3 regions of the Virgibacillus sp. Bac332 genome follow, and region 1 is predicted to be linked to each of the others. Evidence: predicted binding sites of a transcription regulator. Region 1 holds the regulator's gene; each other region holds the start of a gene.
The links. The regulator Rex, encoded in region 1, represses fermentation and respiration genes when NADH is low (regulators of the CRP and FNR family bind a similar motif). The targets are predictions, from matches to a motif close to TTGTGAAATATTTCACAA.
Positions count from the first base shown of each region.

Region 2: the regulator Rex is predicted to act here: its motif matches at 1,338-1,355, upstream of D9782_RS03700 (nitrate/nitrite transporter).
Region 3: the regulator Rex is predicted to act here: its motif matches at 5,950-5,967, upstream of pflB (formate C-acetyltransferase).

Region 1 covers NZ_CP033046.1:1,847,708-1,855,890, forward strand. Annotated here, with positions in the region: gene D9782_RS08905 (FtsW/RodA/SpoVE family cell cycle protein) at 1-268, shown strand, start outside; gene abc-f (ribosomal protection-like ABC-F family protein) at 572-2,497, opposite strand; gene moaC (cyclic pyranopterin monophosphate synthase MoaC) at 2,631-3,140, shown strand; gene D9782_RS08920 (redox-sensing transcriptional repressor Rex) at 3,121-3,771, shown strand; gene D9782_RS08925 (hypothetical protein) at 4,466-4,657, shown strand; gene D9782_RS08930 (hypothetical protein) at 5,389-6,369, shown strand; gene D9782_RS08935 (YdiK family protein) at 6,411-6,611, opposite strand; gene D9782_RS08940 (CPBP family intramembrane glutamic endopeptidase) at 6,653-7,360, opposite strand; gene groES (co-chaperone GroES) at 8,082-8,183, shown strand, end outside.
Region 2 covers NZ_CP033046.1:791,527-799,709, reverse strand. Annotated here, with positions in the region: gene glp (molybdopterin molybdotransferase MoeA) at 1-291, opposite strand, end outside; gene D9782_RS03705 (hypothetical protein) at 760-951, shown strand; gene D9782_RS03700 (nitrate/nitrite transporter) at 1,424-2,947, shown strand; gene ric (iron-sulfur cluster repair di-iron protein) at 3,049-3,738, shown strand; gene D9782_RS03690 (4Fe-4S cluster-binding domain-containing protein) at 4,022-4,681, opposite strand; gene nrdD (anaerobic ribonucleoside-triphosphate reductase) at 4,702-6,645, opposite strand; gene modA (molybdate ABC transporter substrate-binding protein) at 6,904-7,689, shown strand; gene modB (molybdate ABC transporter permease subunit) at 7,670-8,183, shown strand, end outside.
Region 3 covers NZ_CP033046.1:1,982,403-1,990,585, reverse strand. Annotated here, with positions in the region: gene D9782_RS09555 (MFS transporter) at 1-86, shown strand, start outside; gene D9782_RS09550 (NCS2 family permease) at 844-2,178, opposite strand; purine riboswitch at 2,373-2,473, opposite strand; gene pflA (pyruvate formate-lyase-activating protein) at 2,639-3,388, opposite strand; gene pflB (formate C-acetyltransferase) at 3,668-5,923, opposite strand; gene D9782_RS23795 (hypothetical protein) at 6,250-6,375, opposite strand; gene D9782_RS09535 (hypothetical protein) at 6,617-6,847, shown strand; gene adhE (bifunctional acetaldehyde-CoA/alcohol dehydrogenase) at 6,903-8,183, shown strand, end outside.

The DNA.
Region 1 (8,183 bases):
GTTGCTATATAAGTTAGTTACGATTGGGCTCGCTATTTATAAGCATTCGCCGTTTGCTGCATATATTTGTTTTGGCTACCTGAGTATGCTGTTAGTCCACGTGTTTCAAAATGTTGGGATGGCAATAGGAATTATGCCGGTTACAGGAATTCCGTTATTGTTGATAAGTTATGGAGGCAGTTCCGTATTATCCACAATGCTTGGCTTTGGCGTGATTTATCGAATAGCTGTGGAAAACTCGATTCAAAATGATTATCTATTCAAATAAATATGGTCATCTAAAAAAGCTACATGATATAAAATTGCGATCATGTAGCTTTTTATTTACAAGCAGATGTGGCATATCATCATCGAAATCTAGGATATGGGACGCTTTATGTAGACTCGAGCAATTTATCCATCTAAGGTTGACTATTCTTTCTATTTCATACTTCGGTAAACCACCTAATCATTGTATTCAAAAAATGATAAAAAACCCGAGCTATTTTTCGAAATATAACTTCGTATATTCGGAATATAGCTCGGATTTGTTTCATCTAGATTACTATGTTGGGGCGCTCTTTTAAATCGATTATTCCTCTTGTAGCTCGGCCCACTCTTCCATTAATCGTTCGATATGCTGTTTTCGATTTTGCGTCTCTTGAGTTAATTCAAGTGCCTTTTCATGATCTTGGAAAATTTCTGGCTGTGTCATTTTATCTTCTATCTGATTGATTTCTAACTCTAGTTTTTCAATTTCTTCCTCGAGTTCAGCAATTCGTCGTTGCTTCTTGCGTCTTTCACTTTTTAATTGCTTTTCTTCCTTGTAGCTCCGCTTTTTTTCAGTTGTTGACTTTTGTTTAACTACTTCAGCTTGCTGTAATCTTTGTATTTCTGCCTCTTCTGCTTTTTTCTCTAGATAATAATCATAATCCCCTAAATAAAGCATCGTATTGGATCTTTGCATTTCGATCACTTGATCAGCAATTTTGTTAATAAAATAGCGATCATGAGAAACAAAAAGTATCGTACCTGGATAATCGATTAAAGCAGCTTCAAGTACTTCCTTACTATCGATATCAAGATGGTTTGTCGGTTCATCGAGTATAAGCAGATTGGCTTTTTGCATCATCAATTTAGATAATGCCAGTCTTGCTTTTTCTCCCCCACTTAATGCATTCACTGGCTTTAAGACATCGTCTCCTGAAAATAAGAAGTTACCAAGAACGGTGCGTATATCTTTTTCATTTATCGTCGGATAATCATCCCAGAGTTCCATCAATACCGTTTTTGAAGAGTTTAAATTTGCCTGCTCTTGATCATAATAACCAATTTGAACATTTGTTCCGAGCTGAATGTTACCTTTTGCAGCCTTCAGTTTACCTAATATAACTTTTAATAACGTAGTTTTACCAACTCCATTAGGTCCTACTAAAGCAACACTTTCACCACGATTTAGGTGCAGATCTACATGGTGAAATAAGTCATTATCTTCACCATCATAACGAAAGGACAGATCATTGATTTTTAAGACATCATTTCCACTTCTTTTGTCGATATGAAATGAAAAGGAAGCAGAAGATTCTTCTCCTAAAGGTCGATCAAGCTTGTCCATTTTTTCTAACTGCTTCCGCCTACTTTGGGCACGCTTGGTTGTAGACGCACGTACAATATTTCGTTGAATAAAATCCTCCATTTTTTTAATTTCAGATTGTTGTTTTTCATATTCTTTTAGGTCTTTTTCAAAATCCAAAGCTTTTTGTTCTAAAAATTTACTATACGTACCATGATATTTTTTCGTTTTATGTCTGGAAATCTCATAAACGATGGATACGGTCTTATCTAGAAAATAACGATCGTGGGAGACGATGATGATAGCTCCAGGATAGCTTATTAGATAGTTTTCTAACCAATTTAATGTATCAATATCCAAGTGGTTTGTTGGTTCATCTAAAATAAGTAACTGTGGCTTCTTTAATAACAGTTTTCCTAGTGCCAATCTAGTTTTTTGACCACCACTTAGTGTTTCAATTGGTGTTTGGTAGTCAAAATGATGAAAATCTAGGCCAGTTAAAACAGCTTTTATATCTGCTTCATAGGTATATCCGCCATTCCTTTGAAAGACCTGTTGTAGTTTATCGTATTGATCCAATAATTTTTCATAGCTGTCAGTTGAATGGTTAGTCGTTTGTTCCATTTGCTTTTCAAGGAGACGTAGCTCTTCTTCCTGTTTTCTTAATTCCGTAAATACAGCGAGCATTTCATCCCAAATGGTTTGATTTGATTCAAGTGACATATGTTGTGATAAGTAACCGATTGTTAAATCCTTAGGCTGGAAAAGCTCACCATCATCATAGCTGAGTTCACCAGCCATTATTTTTAATAGTGTAGACTTTCCAGCTCCATTTCTACCTACAATAGCAATACGATCATTGTCTTTTACTTCCATTTTTATATTCGATAGAATCTCATCAGCACCAAATGCCTTAGAAAGTCCATTCATTTGCATAAGTATCATAGCTTTTCACCTCATCCATACTAGTGTATCTTAATTACATGAACGCAAGCAATATAATTGTGAAAACGATCACGACTTATTTCCATTTTTCTGCTAGAATAGAGATGGAGTTCAAAGCAATGGAGTTGGGCAAATGTCAGATTTTACACACTTTAATCAACAGGGTAGGGCGCATATGGTGGATATTAGTGATAAGCAAGAAACGAATCGTATGGCAATCGCTAGATCCAGTATCCTTATGAACAAACAAGTTTATGAGGCGATTATTGGAAATGCTATAAAAAAAGGGGATGTACTTGCAGTTGCACAAGTTGCAGGTATTATGGCAGCAAAGAAGACACCAGACTTTATTCCAATGTGTCATCCGTTACCATTAACGGGCGTTAATATTTCGTTTCAGTGGGATACGTCACATGATACATATGAATTAATTGTTGATGCCACTGTGAAAACGAAAGGAATTACAGGTGTTGAGATGGAAGCTCTTACTGCTGTGTCTGCTGCTACATTGACAGTATATGATATGTGCAAAGCGATTGATAAAGGGATGACCATCGGCCAGACATTTTTAATCGAAAAACAAGGTGGTAAATCTGGAGATTATTATCGTAAGGAAAGAAGGAATGACCATGGATCAAAATAAAATACCTCAAGCAACTGCTAAACGCTTGCCATTGTATTATCGATTTTTAAATAATTTGAATCACCAGGGCAAAAAAAGGGTGTCCTCCAAGGAATTAAGTGATGCGGTAAAAGTCGATTCTGCTACCATTCGCAGAGATTTTTCTTATTTTGGTGCATTGGGTAAAAAGGGATATGGCTATAATGTCGAATACCTATTGGGATTTTTTCGTAAGACGCTCGATCAGGATGAAACAACGGATGTTGCACTAATTGGCGTAGGTAATCTAGGTACTGCCTTTTTACATTATAATTTTATGAAAAATAATAATATATTAATAAAGATGGCGTTCGATAGTGATCCCGATAAGGTTGGAACTACGATTGGTGATGTACCTGTATATAATATTGCAGATTTAGAAGACAAGATAGCTGGTGTAAAGGTGGCAATCTTAACAATCCCTGCTAGTGAAGCGGATGGAATCACCGATCGACTCGTGGAGCAAGGGATTACGGGGATTTTAAATTTCACTCCAGCGAGGATTACGGTTCCAGAACATATTCGTGTTCATCATATTGATTTAGCGGTTGAGCTACAAGCACTTGTTTACTTCTTAAAACATTATCCTTTAGAAACGAATCGTCTAGAATAAGCGAAGCCTCTTGATGGTAATTAAAGCTACTGAGAAGCGTTTTTGATATGCTCTCCTTTATCTCGCTAATAACTCAGTAAGATCTTAATTCAAGCAATAATACGGATTAAGCGGGGGATCGACTGCCAGTAAATGTCCGATTGGTTTTACGAATAATCCGTGGGGATAAACAAATCCCCCACGGATTGAAGTTTTACTTTGTGTAGACAGATTAAACATTGATTCTGTATTACTTAAGGAGCGTTTTAATAGTGAAATAGCAGTATTTGATGAAGCGTCGTTTTCCATGGGCAACGCTTCAATGTATATTTTCTTTCTTGATTGGAAAAGCAAAAGTAAGTAGTTTTTTGCTCTTAAGGAAAAATGAAATCAGAAACAAGCTGGGAAACCTAGATAGGGTTTCTTTTTTTGTAAGTTAAGAAAGTATAAAATCAGTGCAATGACTGCGTTAAGCCAAGTAGTTATTTTGAAATGTTTGTGTATATTGGCAATGCTCCGACTAATTACTTCGCTTTCCGCGGGCACGGCCTCAACTAACTTTGCAAAGAAGACCACGTTGCAAAGTGGATTTTCGGCTCGCGCTAATCCCGCAGGAGTCTACGTAATTAGTCTCCGCTATGAGAATGTGCAACAATTCTTGTCATAAGTAATAGGTTGACTTTTTTTACAATGGGTAAAGTGAAAATCGTTATCCGTGAGTATAAAAGCAGCTGTGTTACTTCATGCTAGCGTTGTAGAGCCTGATAATAGCGAAGGCCGGCCACTTCAACTCCTGTGGGAAATGTTTGACCTGAAGATCCACTTTTTTGAGCGGGTTTTGCTAAAAAAGTTAGCTGAAGGACAAACCCCACGGAAAGGGAAGTGGGCAGCCGGAGTGATTCCATAATAGCTACTAGAGGAAGCGTAAATCTGAGCATGTAGTGATAAGGACTGAGCGAATTTTGCTCAGTTTTTCTTATAGTTATAAAATTAGCCCATGTAGATATAAGCGTGTTGGGTCGGCGTCTAGTTACAGCGCCCAGAAACGAGGCGACTTCACGAATCGCCCTATGCTAAGTCAACATTGGCTCGCAAGCTCACCATGATTGCTTGCTCCAGTCGTACATTTCTATTTGAACCCACTCATGAGGACAACAATGTCTACTGGTCATTAATTATAATTGTTTTATCCTACCATATAACTAGCAGCAATACCCCACTTCAAGCAATAAAGAGAAACCAATATGGATAAGTCGGGGATCGATTGGCAGTAAATGTCCGATTGATTCAAAGACCTTTAGGTCATACTCTTGTGGTACCGTGGGGAACAAAATTCTCAGTAGATAGAAGTTTCACATGATCTGTAAGGTATTATTTTTTCTTTTTTACGGTGATTTTTAGAGTAATACCCAGAAACTAAACAGGTGTTATGACATATAAATTGCATTATTTTTCCAATTTATTGTATTTTTTTGCGTCTAATTTAGGAATATATTGGTAATACATTAATTTTATAGAACCTTTAGCCTGTATTTTCAGAATATTTTTTGGGTATAAAGACGTCTGTCTTTATACATATGCATGAGCTATGCTAAGTAGGGATTCTTACTTATTACATAAATCAGGAGGTAAAATTGTATGTTGAAGAAGGTGAAATCACTACTATTTATTTTTATATTTAGCCTTATATTCATAGTCGGATGTGGTGCTAAGGACAGTAGTGATAGTGAAAAAGTTGCCAAAGCTAGTGAAGAACCAAAAGCAGAAGCTACTATTCCAGAAGATGATACCTTAAAGGCAGTTCTAGAAGAAAATATTCAAACAATGATGGATAAGGATTTACAAGGCCATATGAAAACCATTCATCCTGAGTCCCCTGGTTATGATACAACAAAGGAGCTAATAAATAGCCTACAAGCATATACATTAGATATTACATTAACGGATGTACATGTAGAAGAAAAGTCAGCAGCTGAAGCAAGGTTAGCTTATACGCAGACGAATATGAAAGTGGAAGGCCCTGATTACCAAAACAATCAAACAACAGGTGTTCATATATTGAAGCCGGATAATGGGGAATGGAAAATCTATAGCAGTGAAATCGGCGAAACGGTTAATTTGGACGAGAATGGAGAAGTAATTGAGGCTGGGGAAGCAGAGCCTGTGATGGAAGGTAACTATGTAGAAGAAATTAGAAGTTTAGAGATGCCATTTAGTGAAGATAAATGGGAGCTTGGAAACTATGCAGAGGAATCAGGGGAGGCTATTGTTGAATTTTTAGTTTCTGGAGAAACCTTTGAGAATTATACTGAATTACTGACGCTTCATTATTATGAAGATGGAAAAGATTTGATCGGAGTTAAAAACTTCATTACAAACATGGAAGGTAACTTGAGTGATATGATTGATGGAGAGCTTCAATTTGAGCAAATGGATGTAACAAACGAAGAAGGGTTCTATGAATTTGCTATTACTAATGACTCACTGCAATATGATCAAGAGGAACTTGCCCGCGTGTTTGTGAAGGATTCCGATATGTTTGTTATCCGCTATACAACGATGGAACAAAAAATAAAACAAAAAGAAGCTTGGTTGGAGAAGTTAAAGGCGGTTAAATAAAAGCACCCATGAAAAAAGAAGGAAAGCAGCATAATACACTGCTATTCCTTCTTTTTATGTTTAAGGCGAAAATGTAAGGACATTAAACGAATACTAACGCCTATTTCAAGTGTAGCAAATATTGCTAATATAATTGTGGTCACATTCCAGATGGTATCATCTGCACTCAGAATGGCAATGTACGTAAAGAATACTCCCATAATAAAATAAATAATCGCCATGGTCTTCGGTGAAATCTTCATTTATAAAGCCTCCATAATAAATCCTTACTCAACATTTCGTATTAATGTAGCATGAAAATGGTTTGTAGTTCTTCTAACTGTCTTTCTAATTCCTCTGGGTCAATGTTATATTGTATAAGTACGACTAATGAGTTCATAGCCATATGAACAATAATTGGTACAATAATACGCTTTGTCTTTACATAAAGATACGCAAACACTAAGCCCATCGAACCGTATACAAGTATATGCTCAGGCTCACCATGAATAACCGCGAAAATGAGCGCGGATAAAAGTGCTGCAATGAAGAAGTTTGTCCGTAAATACAGTCGTCCGAAAATAATTTTACGGAAGATGATTTCTTCCAGGATTGGAGCGGCAAACATAGGAATTATCATAAACAGTGGTGACATACGAGTCACATCCATAATTGCCTGTGTGTTTTCCGAATCTTGTCCAATACCTAACAGCTTCACTTCAATTGATCCGGCGATTCCCTGTGCGAAATATGCCATGAATACACCGAGAATAGACCAAAGAATCACATTTCCAGTAGAAGCAGCATCTCGTTGATTTACTCCTTGTTTCATGTCTGGTTTCATTAATTGTAAGACAATAATTACTCCTGCTATAAAGCTAATCAGCGACCAGTAAACAAACGCGTCTATCTGATTAATCGGTAACAATGCATATAGAAGTGGGATAAAAATAACTCCTGAGAATTGTACAAGTACATATGTTATGATGACCCACCAATATCGTTTTGGCAAAATACAACGACTCCTTTATCTCTAAGTTATTAAGAATGTATCCATTTTTGTTTCTTCCAATTAGTTTATGTTTGCTGAAATAAATCTATTAACGATAAAATACATATACGTGATTTTTTAGACATCATGTAAAAGTGACGTATCAGCAACATAAAAAGGTGTGTTAAGGTGATTCTATGTAAGCTATAGAACCGTATTTATTTATACTTCTCTTATTTTATCATAAAATGAAAAGCTACTTACAATAGAATGAATCATTGGCTTGGTATGACAAATTCATTATCTGTATGTTAATAAGGAAATAAAGTTGGTCTTTTTCGCCATAAGCATTAAAAGTGGGGGGCGACTGCCAGTAAATCCGCTTGGCTCAAATGCTTTAGGTCATACCCTTGTGGTACTAACAAAGCGTGGAGGATAATCAAAACTCCCACGAATTGAAGTTTCACTTTATTGTGTTCAAGGTAAAACATTATCAATGATAATACTTTTCTGTGCAGGCAGTAGACTCATTGAAGTAATTCTTTATGTTATAACAAAGGTTTTGGATATGTTGTGAAGGTAAAGACATACGAATTGATTCGAGTAAGAAAATTTTATAAAAAAATCTATTCTTCATACTTGCATTTTTAACAGGAATTATTTATCATATTAATTGGAATTAGCACTCGGTGATATAGAGTGCTAATAAATAAAATGACATGGAATTAAGGAGGCTTTCTTCATGATTAAACCACTAGGAGAACGCGTTGTTATCGAGCTTGTTGAACAAGAAGAGAAAACTGCAAGCGGTATCGTACTTCCAGACTCTGCAAAAGAAAAACCA
Region 2 (8,183 bases), 1.1 Mb from region 1:
CATTTTGCCAACCTTCCCAGTAAACACGCTCCCGGCACCAATCTCTGCAATAACTTCATAGTTTTGAGGATTGGTACTAGCAGCAGCTTCTGTATCCTTAGAGCGAACTGCAAACCCATCATAGGGCGAGCGATCAAAAGGAGGGATGGGATGATCAGCTACCAAATCGTCTCCAAGGAAATGTCCGTAGCTTTGATGGATAGGGATGTAATGGATACTTCCCTGGGGAGCATATTTGATCACACGTTTTAATGCATCGTTCACTTTAATTGGTTTTCGACGTTCAACCATTTAATGTAACCTCCTAAACGATTAGTTTCTTATAGAAATTTTGTGCTTGTGTCATAGAATTCGTTCCATGAATGAGGCTCCTGCCATCTTTAAAAAAGACAATGCGTTAGAGTTCCTATTTCATGAAAAGCAAAAGGAATTTACCCCCTTACTAAATTGATAGCCTAATTGAATTGTTTTTGTACTAAGTTAAGAAAGTATAAAATCAGTGCAATGACTGCGTTAAGCCAAGTAGTTATTTTGAAATGTTTGTGTATATTGGCAATGCTCCGACTAATTACTTCGCTTTCCGCGGGCACGGCCTCAACTAACTTTGCAAAGAAGAACACGTTGCAAAGTGGATTTTCGGCTCGCGCTAATCCCGCAGGAGTCTACGTAATTAGTCTCCGCTATGAGAAGGTGCAACAATTCTTGTCATAAGTAATAGGTTGACTTTTTTTACAATGGGTAAAGTGAAAATCGCTATCCGTGAGTATAAAAACAGCTGTGTTACTTCATGCTAGCGTTGTAGAGCCTGATAATAGCGAAGGCCGGCTACTTCAACTCCTGTGGGAAATGTTTGACCTGAAGATCCACTTTTTTGAGCGGGTTTTGCTAAAAAAGTTAGCTGAAGGACAAACCCCACGGAAAGGGAAGTGGGCAGCCGGAGTGATTCCATAATAGCTACTAGAGGAAGCGTAAATCTGAGCATGTAGTGATAAGGACTGAGCGAATTTTGCTCAGTTTTTCTTAGTTTTTTCTTTTGTTATATTCATGAACTTTTCTTCCGTGGAGTGTTTGTTTAATCTATGTGTCATACGATTCCCTTTTCAATTCCTAAAGTAACCCCATTGAAATATAGTTTTGCCACGCTTCGTTGTCTCTTTTATCCCGCATATAACTGGCAGTAAGTCTCCACTTTAGGTACTAAGAGTGAAACCAATAATAAAGTGCTTTTTGTATCTGTAATTTAAGTTAATCATAGCGCATTATGCGAAGTTGTGAAAAACATCACTCTATACTTATGGTATGTCACTGCTTTCTCTGTGAATTACTACAGGATAAATATGTGATGTTTTTCACAGCCAATCATCAAGTAAATCGATATCGTAAAGATGTCGAGATCAACTTGGAGAAAGGGGAAATTATTCCTATGAAAAAGCCTGGTATACAGTTATCGATGCAAACATCTAGCCTAATTGTTGGATTTATGATCTGGGTTTTAATCTCATCTTTAATGCCTAGTATTCGGGAAGATATTGTTTTAACATCAGGTCAGGCTTCACTAGTAACTGCAATTCCTGTGATTCTTGGGTCTATATTACGTATTCCTATTGGATTTTATGCCAATCGATTTGGCGCCCGATGGGTATTCATAGTTAGCTTTATCATCCTACTATTCCCTGTCTATTATTTGAGTATTGCAAGCTCCTTTACAGATTTATTAATAGGTGGATTACTTCTCGGGGTTAGTGGTGCTACATTTTCTATTGGGGTCACATCGCTACCTAAGTATTATCCAAAAGAAAAACATGGTTTTATTAATGGTATTTATGCGGTTGGGAATGCAGGTACGGCCATTACAACTTTTGCAGCGCCTGTTATCGCTCAGTCTCTGGGCTGGCAAAGCACTATTCGATTATATATCCTTTTAATAATCCTTTTTATTGGATTGAATTTTTTGTTTGGTGATAAACAGGAAACAAAGGTCAAAAATTCGATGTCTGAGCAAATAAAGGGTGTGTATCGTAATGCTACACTTTGGTTTTTAAGTCTGTTTTATTTTGTAACATTCGGTGCCTTTGTCGCTTTTACGGTATTTCTTCCAAACTTTTTAGTGAATAATTATCACTTAGATACAGTAGATGCGGGTTTGAGGACGGCTGGATTCATTGTGTTAGCCACGCTCTTTCGCCCTTTAGGCGGCTGGCTGGCAGACAAATTCAATGCGTATATTATGTTAATGATTACCTTTATCGGTATCGCATTTTCGGGGATTTTATTGTCCTTTTCCCCAGGAATTGGCTGGTACACCATAGGGTCTATTGCTGTTGCTATGAGCGTGGGTATTGGGAATGGAACCGTCTTTAAACTTGTTCCTTTATACTTCTCAAAACAAGCAGGTATTGTAAATGGCATCGTCTCTGCAATGGGGGGATTAGGTGGCTTTTTTCCGCCAATCATACTAACAGCTGTTTATACAATAACAGACCATTATTCTATCGGTTTTATGGCTTTATCTCAATTTGCATTCATATGTTTAGTGATCGTCCTGTTTTTATATTACCAAGATCAGATGAATATTGAACGGAAAATTATTGAAAGTACTGCAGAAGCAATTATTATAACCAATAAGGATGGTGTTATCCAAAACGTGAATCCTGCTTTTACTCGTGTTACCGGTTTTACAAAAGAAAATGTAATTGGCAAAAAACCAAGTATACTACATTCTGGAAAACAGGATGCTGCCTTTTATAAGAAAATGTGGGTCCATATCCATCAAAAGGGATTCTGGGAAGGAGAAATTTGGAACAAACGAAAAAATGGAGAAATATACAAGGAGTGGCTCAATATAAGTGCCGTTAAGAATAATGTTGGTGATGTTAAATATTATGTAGGCATGTTTAATGATCTGACAGAATTCAATCAGTCGAAATATAGAGATCATCATAGTTAATAAGTGATAATTTTGCTTTTTTGTAAAAGTGATTTCTATCACTGACTCTAGAAAGGAAATAGCTTACATTGGAGATAAGTCAGGTATTGGAGGTAATCATAATGAATACATTTACGAAAGATCACACACCAGCTCATATTGTAAAGATGTTCCCGAAGGCCAGTGACTTGTTTAAGGAGCATCAGATTGACTTTTGCTGTAACGGAGATCGCCCTCTTAAGGAAGCATTTGCTCAAAACAATCTTGATGGAGATGCGATTTTAAAGGAATTAAATACCAATTATCAAGGATGGCAGGCAAATGATTCTACTGTCGATTGGGGTACGTTCTCTATATCAGAACTAGTAGATCACATCGTTCATACACATCATGCCTATTTGTTAGAGGAACTCCCTGCATTAGGGGAATTTGTTACAAAGGTTTTTCGTCGACATGGAGCAGATCAACCACATTTAATAGAATTGCATCGATTATACAATCATTTCAAAGTAGAAATGGAGGAGCATACTTTAAAAGAAGAGAATGAACTTTTTCCTTTATTGAAGGAATACGAATTAAACCCGAATGAAAAGCTGTTACAGCAAATTTATGAGACAATTCATAAATTAGAAAAAGAGCATGACGTTGTTGGAGAAGACTTGAAGGAAATGCGGGCCATTACCGATGGATATCAACCTCCTGTGAATGCATGCGGTACGTATCAAATTACCTATGCTAGATTAGCTGAATTGGAAGATGATACATTCCAGCATGTTCATTTGGAGAATAATATCTTGTTTAAGCGAATATAAACGACACAAAAACCGAGAATGACATATCTTTTGTCGTTCTCGGTTTTTGGTAGTCTAGGAAATTAAAAAATTTGCCGATGTGGATAAATAGGCGCATGTTGAGCTGCGTCCGGCTTCAGATTTCTCGGAAGCAAAGACGCTTTCCTGGATCTTCCTCGCCCTTTTCCTGTAAGGTGTGATTCGGATACATCGCACATAGAAAAAGATAAGCGCTCTTTTTACTATTTTATCGTTCCGCTTTTGCTATCTATTTTAGTTATGTATCCGATCCATGTGTTTCGTATTAGCTCCGTGGGTAAACAAATTCATTTAGGAAATAAGGCACAATGCTTCTATGAGATGCTTTTCTTTCCTCTACAAAATGCTTTATCTCTGTAAAAAATGCCTCATCTAGCAATGGATATTGCACTGTTCGAACTTGGTCTAAGATTGAGTTATGTTCAATTACTGCGTCAACACTTGCGATTAATTGATCAACAAGTTTTTTGCTTGGTGTGATTCCCATAACATCTTTATATATTTGTGCATCTTCTTCTATATCTAATACATGATATGGCAGCTTCATATCGATATGGATGCCATCAACAAGGTTTTCCGCGTATAATGCACGAACCTTTTGGTAATAAATTCCGCTAGTTGTTACAATTATTCTTCCACCAAAAAGTGCTCTCACTTGTTGCAATAGGTCACGCACTTCATCTAATGGGTTAATCAGAAATTCGCCTCCACTGAACATTATAGCATCGAATAAAAAGCCACTTTTCTTCAAATAGTCATATAAATCATTTGTGGTCTTATATTCTTTTGGTGTGTTAGCGATGATTTCCTCATAATTATGACAGCCCAAACAATGAAGGGGACAGCCTGACAATGAATGAATCAATAATGTGGTATGATTAGGCAAGTCAGTAAATGTGCGAATAAAGTTATTGTATAATTTCATTGTGATGTTATCACCGCTAATTAACGGTGGACAGCCTCCTTCAACGCAGCTTCTTTTAATCGTTTTCTCATCGCCCAATCGTATCTTCTCGCTTTTGACCAGAAGTTATATCTCCCTTCATAATATCCCTTATCATCTACATGGACGTTGTTTCTGGAGATCATTTTCAAATAACCAATAACTCTGCTGAAAGTTGCAATGTCTTTTGATTCACAGACGGGACAACGATGAATGTTCTTAGCATCTTCAGCAATGATTTTCTGACCGCAACTCATACAAGACGTAATCGTTGGTGTCAATGTAATATAATTAATCGGTTTTTCAAAAATTTTATCCAAGTATTTGGCTAAGGCTTCTGGTTTTACTTTTACTTCAAGAAAATGATGTAATACACTGCCGGATGTAGCATAGCCTTGGAATTCAGCACTGTTTTCTAATTGTTCTGCGAAATCATCTTCAGAAAATGGAGTCATACAGCCGCTAGTCAAGTAAGGATTATCTCCTTCACCTTGTACATAGATTTCACGATTATTTGCTTTTGCCCATTTAAGGTCATGGCGTGCAAGTTTAATGGCAGCATTTTCGGCAGGGGCATACTCAATTCCACATGCCACGTTATCTCTCACAATAAATTCATTTACAATCTCTGTCATGTATTGCATAATTTCGTGAGCAATCATTTTACCATTTTTATCTTTAATTCCATCCTTATAGCCTAAATTAATGAGACCTTCATTCATACCAGTAAGGGCGAATACATTAAAATAGTTTTTCAAGTTTTTATTAAAGGCGAAAAAAGTCGGATATAATTCTTTGTTTTGTTCAATCCACTTTCTCTTTTCCATGTGGGCTTCCTGCATAACTTCCATATACTCACGTATCTTCACTTTGACGAGATTCATATCATGTCCGAATTCCAAAAGCACCCTGTTCATGTTTAAATTGAGCACCTGTACAGCACCTGTGGAGCCTGTTGATGATCCGAAAACACCACCACCGGCTTTCGATAGTGTCTCTAAGTTGATTTGCAGCCTACAACAGAGACTCCTACTCACTTCTGGATCCTTTGCTTGAATGAGTGGATTTAATGCTTTGTAATATGGATCCTTAAATGGCTTTGTTTTAAAGTTCTCAAAATATACACCACCCCAATGATACATTTTATCCAGTAGTTCGATAAATAATGGGTTTTGGTAATCAAAATGATCATCAATTTGGACTGTCAATAATGGGAAAGTAAAAGGAATTCCATCACTGCCTGTTCCATTTTTCATTACATTAATAATTGCTTGGTTGATACGATCAAAGTAAGTTGCTGGTATATCCTTATACTGGATATTTCGTCCTTCACCACCGATAATGATATATTGTTCTTTTATTTCTTCAGAAGGTTTCCCAAACTCTAATGTAATATTAGAAAAACTACTTTGTGCCCCAGATCTAAGTGGCATATTTAGTTCCCAGATAAGACTTTGAAATAGCCCTACGAGTTCTTCATCTGTATACGTAATACTACGGCGCTCCTCATCAAACAAATAAGAAGCTGCAATGGTTGATAGTTGTGCTAACATAACTGCACCTGAGACTTGCTGTGATACTAGTGTAACAACATTACTAAAATGTCGTAATAAAGTTGACATCCGCTTAGTTGGTTTGGATGAGATCATATTTTTAGCCAGCGATGGTATACCTTTTGTAGCAATATCCTTACAGCTAATGGATACACAATATGGTGCAAGCTGTTTATCGTGTACATAGACAATTCCCTCATCATATAACTCTTTTATTTTTAATGGGAGAATATGATTAAAAAGAAATTCTTCCTCCGCATGATTGGTTAAATTATGCCTTAAAAGTGGTAAGGAATAAACATAATTACTGTTTTCGTGCCTAAGATAATCTGTTTGCTTGTTTTCTTGTTGCAATGTAAATTTGTCGATAATATCAATCGTATTTTGGAACATGCATAAACCTCTCCTTTAGACTTATGTATCTTGTTAATCTTCTATCATCCTAACACAATATATAGCGTTTGTTTGTGATTGAAGTCACTATATATTGATGTGATTATAGAAGCAACAGGTAAAAATGATCAAAGTCTTAAGCCCCCTACTGATTGAAGTTTCACTTTATTATGAGTGATTTTTAAATAATGTGATGAAAGTCATTGCTAAGTAGTATGAAAGATTATAGATTATTATCTATAGAATAGAGATGGAAGCATGAAAAGGATTACGTTAGGCATTACGCTTATTCTTATGATTATTACGGCGTGTTCCAATAAACAGAGTACAGGTCCATCTTCAGATAAGAAGGGAAATGTTGAGTTAACTGCCTCAGCAGCAAGTTTGAGGGATGGAATGGAAGTTATTCAACATACCTATCAAGAAGCGCATCCAGAGGTGGATTTAAAAATTAATTTTGGAGGGTCTGGTTCTCTGCAACGTCAGATCTCTCAAGGAGCACCGGTGGATATTTTTTTCTCAGCAGCAGTAGATAAATTTGATCGATTAATCGATGAAGGAAAAATTGCAAAAGAAGATGGCGTAGATCTTCTTGGGAATGAACTTGTATTGGTTGTTCCCAAAATTAAAAGGTCTACTATTACAAGCTTTCAAGATCTTGTAAAGAAAGAAGTAGGTAAAATTTCCATTGGTATACCTGAATCCGTGCCAGCTGGGAATTATGCCAAGGAATCTTTAAAAGAGATGAATATATGGAAAGATATAGAATCAAAAATAGTTTATGCAAAAGACGTTCGGCAAGTATTGTCTTATGTTGAAACGGGTAATGTTGATGCTGGAATGGTATATAAAACAGATGCTATCGTTTCTAATAAAGTGAATATTGTCTCAAAAGCCAATTCAGAGACACATTCCCCTATTACTTATCCAATTGGAATCATCAAGACTTCAAAAGATAACAAAGCAGCAAAAGATTTTTATAATTATTTACAAACCAACAAGGCATTGAAGGTATTTGAGGAATATGGATTTACTACAAAATGAGGTAGTTATGCAAAAATTTTTGAGTCCAATATGGTTGTCTATAAAGGTGACGGCCATATCTGGTGTTGTAGTTATTTTAATCGGAACAATAGTAGGACGATTTTTGGCCAGAAAGACGTTTAAAGGAAAAGCATTATTAGAAACCATCATTATGCTTCCAATGGTTCTACCTCCCACGGTCGTCGGATTTTTGCTAATCATCCTATTTGGAAAGAATAGCATAGTTGGACAGGCTACTGAATGGCTGTTTAAGCAACCCCTTATATTTACATGGTGGGCTGCTGTTATAGCTTCTGCAGTTGTTGCCTTCCCACTTGTGTATCAGTCTGCCAAAACGGGCTTTCAAGGGATCGATCTTAGTATTGAGGAAGCAGCAAGGGTAGACGGAGCAAATGAATGGAAGATTTTCTTTCTGATTTCCATTCCGTTGGCTTTCCGCTCTCTGGTATCAGGGAGTATATTAAGCTTTGCGCGTGCCTTAGGCGAATTTGGCG
Region 3 (8,183 bases), 130 kb from region 1:
TAGCATTAATAGGTACTATTCTCATTACACTTTATCATATCATGCCATTTGGAAAAGAAGCCTATGTTCATCAACAAGATCGTTAGCATTACACAATGCTACGTTTACATGAACTGTGCTGAAAATCAAAAAAGAAGCTTTGGAGAAATGATACGCTCCCCTTTAGACAGTATAAAAAATATAATCTGTCTTAAGAGGAGCTTTTCTATGCAAAAAAACACATAGTTTTACGTTCATACAGAAAGTACTAACAGCTTATGAGAATCGGATCGCCCATTTTTCCAACAGGAATCATTCTCCATCTTTCATCACAAAGACTGAGACTGGGACAAAACACAACTTCTTTACTCAAAATACGAATAATCATGTTATCAATAGGAGTAATATCGCCGCACCGTGAAACTATACGCACTTTCCGCGGGCACACCTCAGCTAACTTGGTAAAGAAAAACACGTTACCAAGTGGATCTTCGGACACGTGCTGTTCCCGCCGGAATCTCGCTTATTTCAGGTGCTAAACGAATGATTCCGACCAAAAAACGAACGATAATTAATTACAACTAATTAGCATTCGTTTTTTATCATTTCTTCATTCTTTTGTCTCAGGCTCAACCTACCCGTGAGTAGTGAGTAATGCTTGTAAACACAAGAGTTTCTCTACAAGCTAAGGAGCTGTCCCAAACGAACAGCTCCTTAGCTACATCTGGAATACACCCGCGCTCCTCGTGGAAAAATCCGTCTGTACAAATACGTACAGAAACACCGAATTCACGCTATTACACTTCCCACAGCATTCACTTGTATTCCAATTTTTTATTTGAATAATCCTATCCTTATTATAAATTAGCTTAAGAAAATAAAATACAGAATAAAAATAATAAATAGGAAGTACATAACTGGATGTATTTCTTTGGCACGCCCTTTAAGAAGCATCGTAATCGGATAGAAAATAAAGCCAATAGCTATACCAGTTGCGATACTATACGTTAGCGGCATTGCAATCACAATGAGGAATGCCGGTACTGCAATTTCAAATTGATCCCATTCAATATCCTTTAACGCAGAAGACATGAGCACACCAACGATGATTAATGCTGGTGCTGTAACCTCTGATGTAACGACACTTAGTAAAGGCGAAAAAAACAATGCCAATAGGAAAAATAATGCCGTCACAACAGCTGTGAAACCAGAGCGACCCCCAGCTCCTACTCCTGCTGTTGACTCAACATAAGATGTAGTCGTTGAAGTACCAACTGTGGCTCCTACAACCGTCGCTGCTGAATCTGCAAATAACGCCTTACCAGCACGTGGCAATTTATTATCCTTCATTAATCCAGCTTGATTTGCTACAGCAACTAAAGTTCCAGCAGTATCAAAAAAGTCAACAAATAGAAACGTTAAAATCACAACTAGCATCTGTAGTGTAAAAATATCCCCGAAATGTGCAAAGGCTTGACCAAACGTTGGGGCAAGGCTTGGCACATGACCAACGATACCATCAATTCCCGTCGGAGGTGCAATCAGTCCAACAACCATCCCAGCAATAGCTGTAATAATCATTCCATAGAAGATCCCACCTCTTATACCAATAGCCATTAGGATTACAGATACGACAATCCCAAATACAGCCAGTAAGACGGTTGGAGAAGTTAAATCACCTAATGCTAGTAAGGTTGCCTCATTACCAACTATAATACCTGAGTTTTGAAAACCGATAAAAGCAATGAAAAAACCTATACCAGCTCCAACAGCTAATTTTAAGTTCGCCGGGATGGCATTAATAATTTTTTCGCGGAGTCCTGTTAACGTAAGTACAATAAAAATAAGTCCAGATGCCAGCACTCCCGCAAGTGCAGTTTCCCATGGAACCCCATAACCAAGAACAACTGTATACGCAAAGAATGCATTTAAGCCCATTCCAGGCGCTAATGCTATTGGATATTTAGCTATAATTCCCATAAACAACGATCCTACTGCCGCTGCAATTGCAGTAGCAGCAAACACAGCATCCTGATCCATACGTGTTACGCCATCAGGTAATTCTTCAATCCCAACAAGAGCTAACGTAGAGGGATTTACAAAGAGGATATACGCCATGGCCAAGAAAGTCGTTAATCCTGCCATAAATTCTGTACGATAATTCGTACGTAACTCCTCAAAACGAAAAAACTTCTTCACAATTCTTCCCCCTTCATATACTGACACATTATTCGGGGAAGACCACTCCTGCAATCACCATACACGTTTCATGAAAAGGTGAAGACAACAAAAGAGCGCTCTATCGTCATATGACCAAATGAGCGCTCTTTTACTATGCAAAATGAGATGAATGTTTTTCGTAAAATAACAAAAATAATCATAGAATAAGTTCTTCATTCATAAACATTTTGCGTAGTCAGACCATTTACGGCGGTCTGGTAGAAACTCTGGGCCATATCCCCGAAATTATACGCATTTATCATTAAAACCTAGGATAATCATACGATCAATTTCAATAAATGTCAACAAAATGCGAACGTTAATAAATTCCAGACATCTTTCGTTCGATTATTCAAATTCAAGCATGCAGATGATGTTAAAACACTATCATGTCAATTTTCTCATCTACTATTACTATTAGATTGATAGAACTTATTTTTTATTGCTTGGTTACCATTAAATAAGATCGATTTAATATATCTTCTGCATGCTTCACCCGCTCTGCTGTCGGTGGTTCGACACCTTCAAGCGGATAAGCAAGACCAAGGTTTTCCCATTTGTATACACCTAACTTATGGTAAGGCAATACTTCAATTTTTTCCACATTATTTAAAGTGGCAATAAAATCAGACAACCGCTGCAAATATTCATCATTATCACTACCACCAGGTACCAAAACATGACGAATCCAGACAGGAATATTCTTTTGATCTAAATATCTGGCCATATCAATAATGTGTTCATTTGACATGCCAGTCAATTCTTTATGCTCGACTGGATCAATATGCTTTAAATCTAATAAAATTAAGTCTGTTACCTCTAATAATTTATCTAAAGTCTCTATAAAGCGTGGAGAGCGACTAAAGCAGCCAGCGGAACTATCAATAGTAGTGTGTATTCCTAGCTTTTTTAGCTCCGTAAATAATTCAACTAAAAAGTCAGCTTGAATTAACGGCTCTCCACCACTTACAGTTACTCCGCCATTAGTAGCTTGGAAGAATGGGAGATAATCTTTAATGTCTTTTACTAATTCTTCTACTGACATTTCTTTTCCATCTCCCATTTTCCACGTGTCAGGGTTATGACAAAATTTACAACGTAATAAGCACCCTTGTGTAAATATTACATATCGTAGACCAGGTCCATCAACGGTACCACACGTTTCTATTGAATGAATTCGTCCGTTCATCTTACTCGCCCTCCTTGCTAGATTTTAAAGGGGCTGGGACAAAAAGTTCGCATGAAGGGGGGAACGAACAATTAGAAATGATGCTCGATGCAACGACACTGCTCCAGAAATATACGCCACTTTCCGTGGGCGGCAAATCACACGGAGTGGTTCACCAAACGGAGATGTCTACGTATATTCTGGATGATCGTCTTTTAAGGAACCATTTCAGCTATGTCCCAACCTCTTTACCACAGCCCCATCATCCGTAATCCTACAATAATGGAAGCTCACTTTATTTTACATACTTTCATGGAACGTACGATGAATTACATCCATTTGTTGTTCTCTTGTTAATTTAATGAAGTTAACTGCGTATCCAGATACACGGATAGTTAACTGTGGATATTCTTCTGGATGTTCCATTGCAGCCAGTAATGTTTCTCGATCAAACACGTTAACATTTAAGTGGTGACCATGCTTTACAGCATAACCATCTAACATACCAACTAAGTTTGCTTTTCTAGTTTCTTCATCTTTACCTAATGCTTTTGGCACGATCGAGAATGTATTAGAAATTCCATCCATGGAATATTCATATGGCATTTTAGCGACTGAGCTTAAAGAAGCGAGAGACCCGTTTTTATCGCGACCGTGAAGTGGGTTAGCACCTGGCGCAAATGGTTCACCTGCTTTACGTCCATCTGGTGTATTTCCAGTTTTCTTACCATATACAACATTAGAAGTAATCGTAAGAATAGACTGCGTATGAACAGAATTTCGGTAGGTGTGATGTTTTTTGATTTTGTTCATAAATGTTTTCACTACATCTACCGCAATTTCGTCTACGCGATCATCATTGTTACCATATTTAGGGAAGTCTCCTTCGATTTCGTAATCAACGACAATACCATCTTGATCGCGAATCGCTCTCACTTGTGCATATTTAATCGCACTTAATGAATCAGCAACAACTGAAAGTCCGGCAATACCACATGCCATCGTACGTAATACCTCGCGATCATGTAGTGCCATCTCAATTCGTTCATAGCTATATCTATCGTGCATATAGTGAATGATATTTAACGCATTTACATATAGCCCTGATAACCAATCTAAGATGGTATCATATTTTTCTCTTACTTCCTCATAGTCAAGATAATCTGAAGTGATTGGTGCATAGTTTGGAGCTACTTGTATTTTTAATTTTTCATCCACTCCGCCGTTAATGGCATAAAGCAGTGCTTTTGCAAGATTTGCACGTGCACCAAAAAACTGCATTTGCTTACCGATACGCATAGCAGATACACAGCATGCTATACCATAATCATCACCATAATGTTCGCGCATTAAATCATCATTTTCATACTGAATGGAACTCGTTTTGATAGACATATTAGCACAGTATTTTTTGTAGTTATCAGGTAATTTAGTAGACCATAGTACAGTTAAATTTGGTTCTGGTGCTGGTCCTAAATTATCTAATGTGTGTAAAAATCGATAAGAGTTCTTTGTAACTAGCGGGCGACCGTCTTCCGCGATACCTGCTAATGACTCTGTGACCCAAGTTGGATCTCCACTGAACAATTCATTATATTCAGGTGTTCTTGCAAATTTCACCAGGCGTAGCTTCATAACAAAATGATCTACCAATTCTTGAGCTTCTTCTTCTGTTATAACACCATTTTTAATATCTCTCTCTATATAAATATCTAGGAATGTAGATACACGACCAAGACTCATAGCAGCACCATTCTGTTCTTTAATAGCAGCAAGATAACCAAAATATAACCATTGGAAAGCTTCTTGTGCAGTTATTGCCGGTTTTGCAATATCAAAACCGTATGCTTTACCAAGTTGTTTTAATTCCTGTAAGGCGCGAATTTGCTCTGAAGTTTCTTCACGATCACGGATAACATCATCTGTCATGGTTCCATTACCAATTAAATCAAGTTCTTTTTTCTTCTCCGCAATTAAGTGATCCACACCATATAATGCAACACGACGATAGTCACCGATGATACGTCCACGTCCATATGCATCAGGCAAACCAGTTACAATTCCAGCTTTTCTTGCTGTTCTAATTTCTGGTGTATATGCATCGAATACACCTTGATTATGCGTTTTTCGGTAATCGGTAAATGTTTTTACTACTTCATCATCAATTTTATATCCATACGATTCTGCAGCAGCTACTGCCATACGAATACCACCAAAGGGTTGTAAAGAACGTTTGAAGGGTTCATCTGTTTGGACACCAACTATTTTTTCTTGGTCTCTGTCCAGATACCCTGCGCCATGTGAAATAATGGTAGATACGATCTTCGTATCTAAATCATATACTCCCCCGTTTTCGCGTTCTTTTTTGGTTAATTCCATTACTTTGTCCCATAATGCTTTTGTAGCATCAGTAGGAGCTGCTAAAAATGCTTCATTTCCTTCATACAACGTAAAATTCTTCAAAATAAAATCTCTGACATCAATTTCCTTTTGCCATCTACCTTCACGGAAGCCATCCCAAGGAACTCTTTGTGTAACTTCTTCTGCTACTTTCATTTCCTATACCTCCTCATTGATTCTATTTGTGAAATATTTCACAAATATATCTTAATTTAAGTTTATACCTTTTCGTACATAAAAAAAAGTGAAAAACATCACATTTTTGACCTGTTATAATCAAAGTTCTAAAAATGTTCAAATTCTAGCATAAGCAAATATGCCAATAAAATACATGATAAGTACACCTATAAAATATTGATATAGTAATGATTCAATCTAATTACAAAAGGATTTATATTAATGTGCAGATTGACTGAAATACACTGTTTAAATATTTCTCACTTTAAAACTAATACAGATAGAGAGAAACTTCCATCCGGTTTTTACTGAAATATATACGTACAAAGGCTTGATTCACCACGTCCTGTAGCAACGCCTTTGTGACCTACTTCCGTGTAGGCCCGAATCAATCGGACATTTACTGACAGCTGGACCCACCACTTATCCATACTTGGTTTCTCCTCATTGCTTGAGGTGGGGACTTACTGCCAGTTACATGCGGGATCAATATAACTGATTCTTTTACTGGGAAGCGATTAAAGATGTCACATAATCATGTTTGTATTCCTCTTCCAAAAAGAATCCTTCTGTCTATATGTGATTTTTTCACATTTTTATCACAAATCCGTTATTTTGTAATCCTAAATAGATGTTATGATGAAATCAGAAAATGCGAAGGGGGGATAAAATATGATTCTAAACGAGTGGAAAGAGTTTAGCACAGACGCTGAATCTTACACACAAGAACGCTTTGAACAACAAGTCGGTGATGCATTTGAAGCTATGTGTTTTGAAGAAAATCAAGACACACCAAATTATATTTGGACGAAGCATTATGTTGTGGTAATCAAGCCAAACACGCGTATTTTTAAAGATATTTCTTTTGTCAAAGTACCCCGTAATCCGTCAGTAATGCATTAATTTTTTTTGAGATAACATGCTCAGTATTTCACATATAAAATTAGGAGGTATTCTAATGGTTACAACATTAGAAGAAAAACAAGCAACAACTGTTACAGAGAGCATTGACAAATTAGTAAAAAATGCACAAGAAGCACTAACAGAAATGAAAAATCTAGATCAAAAACGAATTGATAACATCGTTAAGGAAATGGCGCTTGCAGGATTAGACCAACATATGCAACTTGCGAAATTAGCTGTTGAAGAAACTGGACGTGGTATATATGAAGATAAAATCATTAAAAATATTTTCGCAACCGAATATGTGTATCATAATATAAAATATGATAAAACAGTTGGTGTAATTAGCGAGAACGACCATGAAGGTATAGTAGAAATCGCTGAACCAATTGGTGTTATTGCTGGGATAACACCAGTAACTAACCCAACTTCAACAACATTATTTAAATCCATTATTTCTATTAAAACAGGAAATCCTATTATTTTTGCTTTCCACCCATCTGCACAAAAATGCAGCTCCACTGCAGCTAAGGTTGTGTATGATGCAGCAGTAAAAGCTGGTGCACCCCAAAATTGTATTCAATGGGTTGAAAATCCATCTATTGAGGGGACACAAACATTAATGAAGCATGATGGTATAGCAACTATTTTGGCAACAGGTGGGCCTGGAATGGTTAAATCAGCATACAGCTCTGGTAAACCTGCTTTAGGTGTAGGTCCTGGTAACGTTCCTTGCTATATCGAAAAGTCCGTTAATGTTAAACGTGCTGTAAATGATGTTATTCTTTCCAAAACATTTGACAATGGTATGATTTGTGCATCAGAACAAGCAATTATTGTTGATAAAGAAATCTACAATCAAGTAAAACAAGAAATGATTGATAACAAGGTTTACTTTTTAAGCCCTACCGAAAAAGCAAAAGTAGAAAAACTTGTTATTAACGACACATGCACCGTTAACCCTTCCATTGTTGGTATGGAGCCTGTAAAAATTGCTGAAATGGCAGGCGTTAAAGTACCTGAAGATACAAAAATTCTTGTAGCTGAATTAACAGGTGTTGGACCGGACCATCCACTTTCTCATGAAAAATTAAGTCCAGTACTCGCAGCTTATAAAGTAAACAATAACGAAGAAGGATTTAAACGTGCAGAAGAAATGCTTGAATTTGGTGGTTTAGGACACTCTGCAGTTATTCATTCTGAAAATAAAGAAACCATAGATGCGTTTGGGAGAAGAATGAAAGCAGGACGTATTATTGTCAATGCTCCTTCTTCTCAAGGTGCAATTGGTGACATCTACAATGCTTATTTGCCATCTTTAACACTTGGATGTGGT